2 regions of the Bradyrhizobium sp. CCBAU 45384 genome follow, and region 1 is predicted to be linked to the other one. Evidence: riboswitches for the same ligand, from Rfam matches in the RefSeq annotation. Region 1 holds a riboswitch; the other holds the start of a gene.
The links. A riboswitch is a leader RNA that binds a small molecule or an ion and turns the genes downstream of it on or off. The one in region 1 is predicted to bind glycine.

Region 1 (4,389 bases):
CAGGTTGGTAAGCAGACTCGCGAGCCAGATGCGCCGAAAGGTGAGGTGGCGGAAGGGCGCTGTGATACCTTCAGTGCTAATTGTTCGAGGCTTGAGAGGAGTCATCTAGCTGCTGCCTTACCCCGGATGGTTCGACGAATGAGGATGAAGAGGGGCTGGTGGCAAACGGGTGGTCCGGCGTCATTCGACTTGCGCTGCTTAGATGTAAGAGAAACCTCAAAATAGTCAGCTTCACGCCAAGGGGGCCGCCTCGCACGATCCCGATCCTGACGAGTAAACCTTGCTGTTGCCCTGCAAGTGCGCGCTTTCTCGACACGGCTCATTCCGTAGTCACTCCCTGCGAGATGCCGCCGGCAAAGGCCAGATGCCACTCAACTGAGCCAGAGGCCTTATCCTTTCGGCGCCTTGTATTGATTCAAAAAGTTGATTTCCTCGTGACAGGCGCCGCCGGGCGAGCCGCCGCGCCTTGGCGCGCAACTGAAGCGCAGCCGATCTTCTCAAGTCTGCCCAAAGGCAGCAGCGATGTGAACGCATATAGGTGAGGCCATACTCTGAAGCGGTCTGAATACTTAATCGCGCGTAGCCGCTTAGAGCACAGAATCGAAGGAAACTTGCAGCGTTTACTCGCGCTGCGCGACGAAAAAGGGCGCCAGCGAGGCGTGCTGGCCAAGCCGACATCTCTCGTTAGTGAGATTCATCGGACCGAATCATCCAGCTCGCTCGCGCCACGAAGCGCCCACGATGAGCGAATGGTGTTGATAGCCTGGAGGTGACGCCACTCAGTCGAAAGTTGCGCCGCGCCAATGCGCAAAAACCTGCGCTCGTTCCATAACGGGTACCGCGACACCTCGCCCGGCTTGGTGATGGAGCAGGTAGGTGGGGTCTGGTTGGTGAGGCACTCAATCCTCGGACGGAGCCTCAATTGGAATAGCAAATCCGGCTTTTACCCGGTCCATGACCACCATGGTCTTGAAGCCCTTGATATCGGGGTTCTCACGGAAAAATCGCCGCGTGAACTGCTCATAGTCGTCCATGGTGCGTGCGGTTATGTATAGGACAAAGTCAGCATCGCCTGTGACGTAAAACCCATTGACGACTTCAGAAGATGATTTGATCGCCTTTTTGAACCTGTCGATTATGTCCGAGCGCTCCCGCTCCAATGTCACCAGCACGAGCATCTGAATAGGTCTTCCGACCGCCTTGGCCGAAACGATCGAAACGTCCGCCTCGATAATGCCGTCCGAGCGAAGCCTCTTTAGCCTGCGTTGACAGGCGGTAGCGGAAAGCCCGGCCAGTTCGCCAATCGTCTCGGATGTGAGACGGTTATTCTTTTGCACGATTTCCAGGATGTGAGCGTCGATTCGGTCGTACCTCATAACAGGCTCCAGGCTAAAGAGGAAATTCTGCAAAAGATCGCGTACTTTCGCAGAAAAACATCTCACATCAGTCAAATCTCGTCGAAAAACACTCTTTATGACATCAGTATCGTCGATCTAACGGCAATTACAAGAAATATGCTGCATGGCTTGCAAAATGCCCTTCGAAAGGCCCTCAGTCCGCCATGCAGACTTCACGAAGATGAGCGTCAGCTAGGCGAACAGCGATGCGTCGCTCCGCGGCGGTTGCGCGTGGACAAGATGTTGAGCTTGGCGAATGCATCCCTGTGTCTGAGATGAAGAGCCGTTCAATCGGGCGGCTTTACGCTGGGGTGAGCGCGCGGAACGGCTTTGGTACGCCTCATTCGAGCCGCGCAAAGCCGGCAAGCTGCCCTTAATGCGGCACTTCACTGGGTGTGCGGCGTGAGCCTTGCTAAGAAATGACATTGCTCATGCAGCCCCACTTGTGGCTCGTCAACTCGGGAAAAGTTCCAACAACTGAGTCGTACCGAGGCTTTCGGAAGCAACGAGCCAAGTGGTCCGTCTTACCTAAACAAGGAATTGCGGGAACCAAGTCGCCCGGCACTGAGGGGCGCATCACCCTTCGAAGGCGAGTGCAAATCCGCTTCGGCGCTGTCACAAGCGACATGCTCCCGCCCCGATATCGGCGGGAGTATAGCAGGACCCACTCTACAGGATCAGGGCACGGATGCGCTCAGCCGAGTGTTGCTGCGGTCTGTCATAATGACATCAGCGATCATTTCAGCTGTGACAGCGGATAATGTCCAGCCGAGATGGCCATGGCCGGTGTTGTAGAAAACATTCGGGCGTCTGCCTCGGCCGACCCTCGGCATCATGCTAGGTGTCATTGGACGCAAGCCCGCCCATGGCACCACCCGCGCGGTGGACACATCCGGAAACGATCGCTCTACCCACCGTATCAGGGGCTGAATTCGGTCCCAGCGGATGTCGCGGTTTTCGCCATTAAACTCGGCGGTCCCCGCGACCCGGAAGCGATCTTCTCCTAACCGGCTGGTCACGATCTTGGTGGCCTCGTCCAGCAGGCTGACGCGAGGCGCAGCCTTTTGGCTCGTTTCGTCTCCCAGCTCTACCGTGATGGAGTACCCCTTGACGGGATAAATGTTTATGTTGTCCCCCAGCATTGAAGCAATGCGGCGGCTGCCGACCCCCGCGCAAACCACTGCGCGTTCGCCATTGAGTTCTTCCTTCAACGAACCTCGTTTCCAGTGTACGACCACACCGTCTCGGTCGGACCGCATGCCGCAGATCTCTGCATCAAAGACGAAGCGTACGCCCCCTCGCTCGCAAGCCGCAGCGAGGCCGCGCGTGAATTTGTGAATGTCGCCGGTTGAGTCAGACGGGGTAAAGAAGCCACCATAATAGTAGTCGCGCAGAGCCGGCTCTATTGCGAGCATTTCAGAAGGCGTCACCGGACGGCGATCCAATCCACCCTTGAGCAGCAACTGATTCACGCGAGAGGCCGCATCGAAGTCGGGCTTGCTCGAATAAACGTGCAAAATTCCTCGCCGTTCCAAGTCGAAATCGATGCTCTCCCGATCGGCTAGCTCAAAAAGATGCTTGCGAGCAGCTATCGCTAGCTTCGTCGTTTCGATCGTGTTGTGGCGGTAGTTTCGAATCTGGCTTACGAACTCTGCCAGCCAAGTATATTTGTGAAAACTGGGGCTTGGGTTCAGCAACAATGGTGCGTCTTTGCGCAGCATCCACCTCAGGCCTTTTACGATCGTTGCGACGTTATTCCAGACCTCGGCATTACTTGCCGATAATTGGCCGCCGTTCGCAAACGAAGTGTCCATCGCCGGATAGCGTTGGCGATCAAAGACTGTGACCGAATAGCCGCGGCGGGCTAGGGCATAGGCAGTTGTAACTCCGGTGATACCGGACCCGATTATGATGATCGTGCTCATCGTATGCTCCAGGACAGGATTGAACGAACGGTGAATGGCTTCGCCATGTCTCCGTCCCCAAATCTGTCCGTGCACCTGAGAGCTTTCTCCGCAATCCTCGTGGATCACGGTCCCCTTCGGTGGGTGCTGACCGGCACCTCTCTCCAGATCGTCCTCAGTGTGCGGTCCTGGGCCTGAGAGTTTCCTTGGGGAGTTGCTCCGTCGGCGGTGATACGCCTTTGCAGGCTTATCGCGCTCTCCCGCACACCATCATCAGACACGATAACACTCTCAGACGTACTCACTACCTGTCAAGCCGTGATGAATTGTCTGACCCAAAAATCGGCTGCGTAAGCGACAACTCGATGTTTGCCCTAGCTGCCCACCCAGATTAGCAGGTGGTTTGCTGCCTAGTACTATGCTGATCTCGCTTTTTGACGATTGCATTCGCTGGATGCCAGTGCTTTCCAGCGAGCTATGGGCGGCTGGCGCAGAAATGCTGCGGGATTCCCAAAAGAACGCACAATGTTTGCGTGGCGACGCTCTAATAAATATGCGGTGGTGTAGGACCCTACAAAGCTGTGCCTGGCATGCATCTCTTTCAACGTCGAGCCAAAATGGAGGCCTGCACGCCTGAGGCGGTCGCTCTGTTCGATGAAGGGCTCTTCACACCACTTGTGTCGAAGTGTCTGGCATATGGCGGCAGGATTCGCTCTTGTTCGCCGCGCAGGCCTAAGTTCGCTGCTGGTCCCGCGATCCGCGGCCGTGATTTTCAATTTCCGCGATTTCCGCTGGCTGCTGCGCCAAACAGGCTAGCCCATGACAGAACTCAGTTCGCGAGGGGCGCCGTAACGCTATTCGGGCTAGAGTTAAGCGCCTCCCGCCCGCCCGCTCTCGCCGTGCAAGCTCGGAGTTCCGGGCAAAGAGCAGGGTGTTTTCCGAGAAAGTCGAAAAGACGACGGCGCCAAGTTGAAGATAGACGTCCTACGCTCTCGACCTGCTTTGAACTCGACGGAGGACCTCGATGAGGCATGCCGTCTTTGTCTTCTGCGTCGATCGAGAAAAGGACCCGGTCGCGGGGCACGTTC
Region 2 (4,389 bases), on a different contig from region 1:
CCCATCACGCGCGTCGTGACCTCGTCGTTCTCAAGCACCACGTCGTTGGCGATGTCCTCGACGCGGGCAAGTTCTTCCGGCGTGATCGGCTTCGGATGCACGAAGTCGAAGCGCAAACGATCAGGCGCGACCATCGAGCCGCGCTGGGCGATGTGATCGCCGAGCACCTGGCGCAGCGCCTCGTGAATGAGATGCGTCGCCGAGTGATGCGCGCGGATCGACGAGCGCCGCGCATGATCCACCTCGAGCTGCAGCGCCGTGCCGACCTTCAGCTCGCCGCCCTCTACCGTGCCGACATGCACGAAGAAATCGCCGAGCTTCTTCTGCGTGTCGGTGACGCGGAATTTGATCCCGCCCTCGCCCGTGAGCACGCCGGTGTCGCCGACCTGGCCGCCCGATTCCGCGTAGAACGGCGTCTGGTTCAGCACGATCGCGCCCGTCTCGCCAGCCTTGAGGCTGGCAACTTCAGCGCCGTCCTTCACCAGCGCCGAGACCACGCCTTCCGCGCTCTCGGTCTCGTAGCCCAGAAATTCGGTCGCCCCGAGCTTCTCGCGCAGCGGGAACCAGATCGCCTCGCTCGCCGCCTCGCCCGATCCCTTCCAGGATTCGCGCGCCTTGGCCTTCTGCCGCTCCATCGCGTCGGTGAACGCGGCCTGGTCGACGCCGATGCCGCGCGACTTCAGCGCGTCCTGCGTCAGGTCCAGCGGGAAACCATAGGTGTCGTACAGCGTGAAGGCGACGTCGCCGTCGAACATGTCGCCCTTCTTCAAGGACGCGCTCTTCTCGTCCAGAATCGCCAAGCCGCGCGAAAGCGTCTTGCGGAAGCGCGTCTCTTCCAGCCGCAGCGTTTCCTCGATCAAATTCTCCGCCCGCATCAAATCAGGATAGGCTTGGCCCATCTCGCGGACCAGCGCCCAGACCAGCCGATGCATCAGCGGCTCTTTCGCGCCCAGAAGCTGCGCATGGCGCATGGCACGGCGCATGATCCGGCGCAGCACATAGCCGCGGCCTTCATTGGACGGCAGCACGCCATCGGCGACCAGGAAGGCGGAAGAGCGCAAATGGTCGGCGATGACGCGGAACGAGGCCGCGTTCTGCTCGGTCGGCCCGCTGCCCAGCGCCGACGACGTCGCGTCGATCAGATGGCGGAACAAATCGGTCTCGAACACGCTGTCGACGCCCTGCAGGATGCAGGCCATGCGCTCCAGGCCCATACCGGTGTCGATCGAGGGGCGCGGCAGATTCACGCGCTCCTCCTTCGTCACCTGCTCATATTGCATGAACACCAGGTTCCAGAATTCGAGGAAGCGGTCGCCATCCTCTTCCGGCGAGCCGGGAGGGCCGCCCCAGATATGGTCGCCGCGGTCGATGAAGATTTCCGAGCACGGGCCGCAGGGGCCGGTGTCGCCCATCGCCCAGAAATTGTCCGAGGTCGGGATGCGGATGATGCGGTCGTCGGAGAAGCCGGCGATCTTCTTCCACAGCCCGTGCGCCTCGTCGTCGGTGTGGTAGACGGTGACGAGCAGCTTGTCCTTCTTCAGGCCGAAATCCTCAGTGATGAGCTTCCAGGCCAGCTCGATCGCGCGCTCCTTGAAATAGTCGCCGAACGAAAAGTTGCCGAGCATCTCGAAGAAGGTGAGATGGCGTGCGGTATAGCCGACATTGTCGAGGTCGTTGTGCTTGCCGCCGGCGCGCACGCATTTCTGCGACGTGGTGGCGCGCTGGTAAGGCCGCTTCTCGACGCCGGTGAAGACGTTCTTGAACTGCACCATGCCGGCATTGGTGAACATCAACGTCGGATCGTTGCGCGGCACCAATGGCGAGGACGACACGATCTCGTGGCCGTTCTCGGCAAAGAAGTTCAGAAAGGTCGACCTGATCTCGTTGACGCCGCTCATGTTCATCCAATCGGGTGTGCTGGAGCATGATCCGGAAAAGTGTGAAGGGGTTTTCCGGAAAGATCATGCTCAAACAAAGAGCTAAAGCGCGATGACTCTCAGCGCGCTTTAGGACCCGCCAATTTGCCATCCAAACCTGGCGATTTGGGCTGATATCTGCGGGCCAAAGCGCTTTTAGACAAGGCCTGCTTTCCTGTCCAGAAACTGTGCAGAGAGATCAGAGGGTTGCCGCAGTCGCGTCATCCCCTGCAATCCCGTTGAAAGCCGATAGTCCTGCGTTGACAGGCTTGGCTGGCCTGTGGTCTTTACCCATCTATATCGTACGGCCACGTCGGGAGAGACCGGCATTGGGTGCCGGCGCCGAAGGAGCAACCGCCCCGGAAACTCTCAGGCAAAAGGACCGCGTGGCTTTGACGACATCTGGAAAGAGGCGCTGGCGGGCTTAAGACCCGGATAGCGTCCGCCGACGGGATAATACTCTCAGGCACAGCGACAGATGGGGCTTCGACTGGTTTGTCTCGGGGAATCGTCCCCGGGGAACCGCCGAGGGCCCCTGTGATGTCCGTGCGTGACGACAAAGACTCCCTGAAACGTACCCCTCTTTACGACCTGCACCTGACCCTTGGCGGCAAGATGGTGCCGTTTGCGGGCTATGACATGCCCGTGCAGTACCCCGCGGGGGTGCTGAAAGAGCACCTCCATACCCGCAATTCCGCCGGCCTGTTCGACGTCTCCCATATGGGCCAGATCGCCCTCCGGCCAAAGTCGGGCAAGGTCGAGGACGCCGCCCGCGCGCTGGAGCGGCTGGTGCCGCAGGACATCGTGGCGATCGCACCTGGCCGCCAGCGCTACGCCCAGTTCACCAATGCGGACGGCGGCATTCTCGATGATCTGATGGTCGCCAATTTCGGCGACCATTTGTTCCTGGTGGTCAACGCCGCCTGCAAGGCCGAGGACGAGGCGCATCTGCGCGCGCATCTCTCCGATACCTGTGTCATCGATTCGCTCGCCGATCGCGCGCTGATTGCGTTGCAGGGCCCGAAGGCGGAGTCGGCGCTGACGAAATTATGTGCAGCAGCGCCGGCCATGAAGTTCATGGATGCCGGCCCGCATATTGTTGCCGGCCTCGCCTGTTTCGTCTCACGCTCCGGCTACACCGGCGAGGACGGGTTCGAGATTTCAGTGCCTGCGGCGGATGCCGAACGTCTGGCGAAGACGCTGCTGGAAAATCCTGACGTGATGCCGATCGGCCTTGGCGCCCGCGACAGCCTACGGCTGGAAGCCGGGCTCTGCCTCTACGGCCACGACATCGACACCGCGACGACTCCGGTCGAAGCCGCGCTGGAATGGTCGGTGCAGAAGAGCCGCCGCAGCGGCGGCGCGCGAGCCGGCGGTTTTCCCGGCGCTGAAAAGATCCTCGCGCATTTCGATCACGGCGCATCCCGCCGCCGAGTCGGCCTGCGGCCCGACGGCCGCGCGCCCGTGCGCGAGGGCGCACTGTTGTTTGCCGATAGCGAAGGTGGCGAGCCGATTGGAAAGGTCACTTCGGGCGGCTTCGGCCCGAGCCTGAACGCGCCTGTTGCGATGGGCTACGTGCCCACGCGTCTGAGCGCGCTCGACACAAAGCTCTTTGCGGAAGTGCGCGGGCAACGCCTCCCCCTCGCCGTCGCCGCCATGCCCTTCGTGAAAAACACCTACAAACGCTGAGGACTAAGATAATGACCACGACGCTGTACACCTCCGACCATGAATGGCTCGCGATCGACGGCGATGTCGCCACCGTCGGCATCACCGATTACGCGCAGTCCCAGCTCGGCGACGTCGTGTTCGTCGAACTGCCCAAGGTCGGCCGCAGCCTGAAGAAGGCGGAAGCTGCCGCCGTCGTGGAGTCGGTCAAGGCCGCCTCCGACGTCTACGCGCCGATCTCGGGCGAGGTGGTCGAGACCAACGACGCGCTCGCCGCCGAACCCGCGCTGGTGAACTCGGACGCGCAGACCAAGGCGTGGTTCTTCAAGATGAAGATTGCCGACAAGAGCGAGCTCGGCGGCCTGATGGATGAAGCCGCCTACAAGGCCCACACGGCGTGAGATGAAGCGAACTCTGACCTCATATTCGGTGTCATCGCCCGCGCAGGCGGGCGATCCAGTACGCCGCGGCCTATCGGCCCCAGCCGAAGCGGCTGCGTGTACTGGATGCCCCGCTTTCGCGGGGCATGACAGCGACAGCAAAATCTAAAGCGAGGACCCATGATGACCGCGCACCGCAAATCCAATGGCGACACCGCCAGTTTCGTCCGCCGCCACATCGGCCCCTCCGTGCGCGATGTCACCGCAATGCTCGAGACGGTCCGCGCGAAGAGCGTCGACGCGTTGATGTCGGAAACGCTGCCGGCCGCGATCCGGCAGGCCGCCCCGCTCGATCTCGGCAAGCCGCTCAGCGAGACCGAGGCGATCGCGCATATGGCCGAGCTCGCCCGTCAGAACCAGGTCTT

Region 2: linked by a shared signal. The riboswitch ahead of gcvT (glycine cleavage system aminomethyltransferase GcvT) and the one ahead of XH80_RS10305 (D-amino acid dehydrogenase) in region 1 are both predicted to bind glycine.

The regions. Positions count from the first base shown of each region.
Region 1 is NZ_LBIZ01000097.1:91,659-96,047, reverse strand. Features, by position in the region: gene XH80_RS10315 (MFS transporter) at 1-105, opposite strand, end outside; gene XH80_RS10310 (Lrp/AsnC family transcriptional regulator) at 900-1,376, opposite strand; gene XH80_RS10305 (D-amino acid dehydrogenase) at 2,075-3,322, opposite strand; glycine riboswitch at 3,384-3,471, opposite strand; glycine riboswitch at 3,475-3,574, opposite strand; gene XH80_RS10300 (D-aminoacyl-tRNA deacylase) at 4,326-4,389, shown strand, end outside.
Region 2 is NZ_LBIZ01000008.1:158,509-162,897, forward strand. Features, by position in the region: gene alaS (alanine--tRNA ligase) at 1-1,898, opposite strand, end outside; glycine riboswitch at 2,221-2,310, shown strand; gene gcvT (glycine cleavage system aminomethyltransferase GcvT) at 2,457-3,605, shown strand; gene gcvH (glycine cleavage system protein GcvH) at 3,617-3,985, shown strand; gene gcvP (aminomethyl-transferring glycine dehydrogenase) at 4,148-4,389, shown strand, end outside.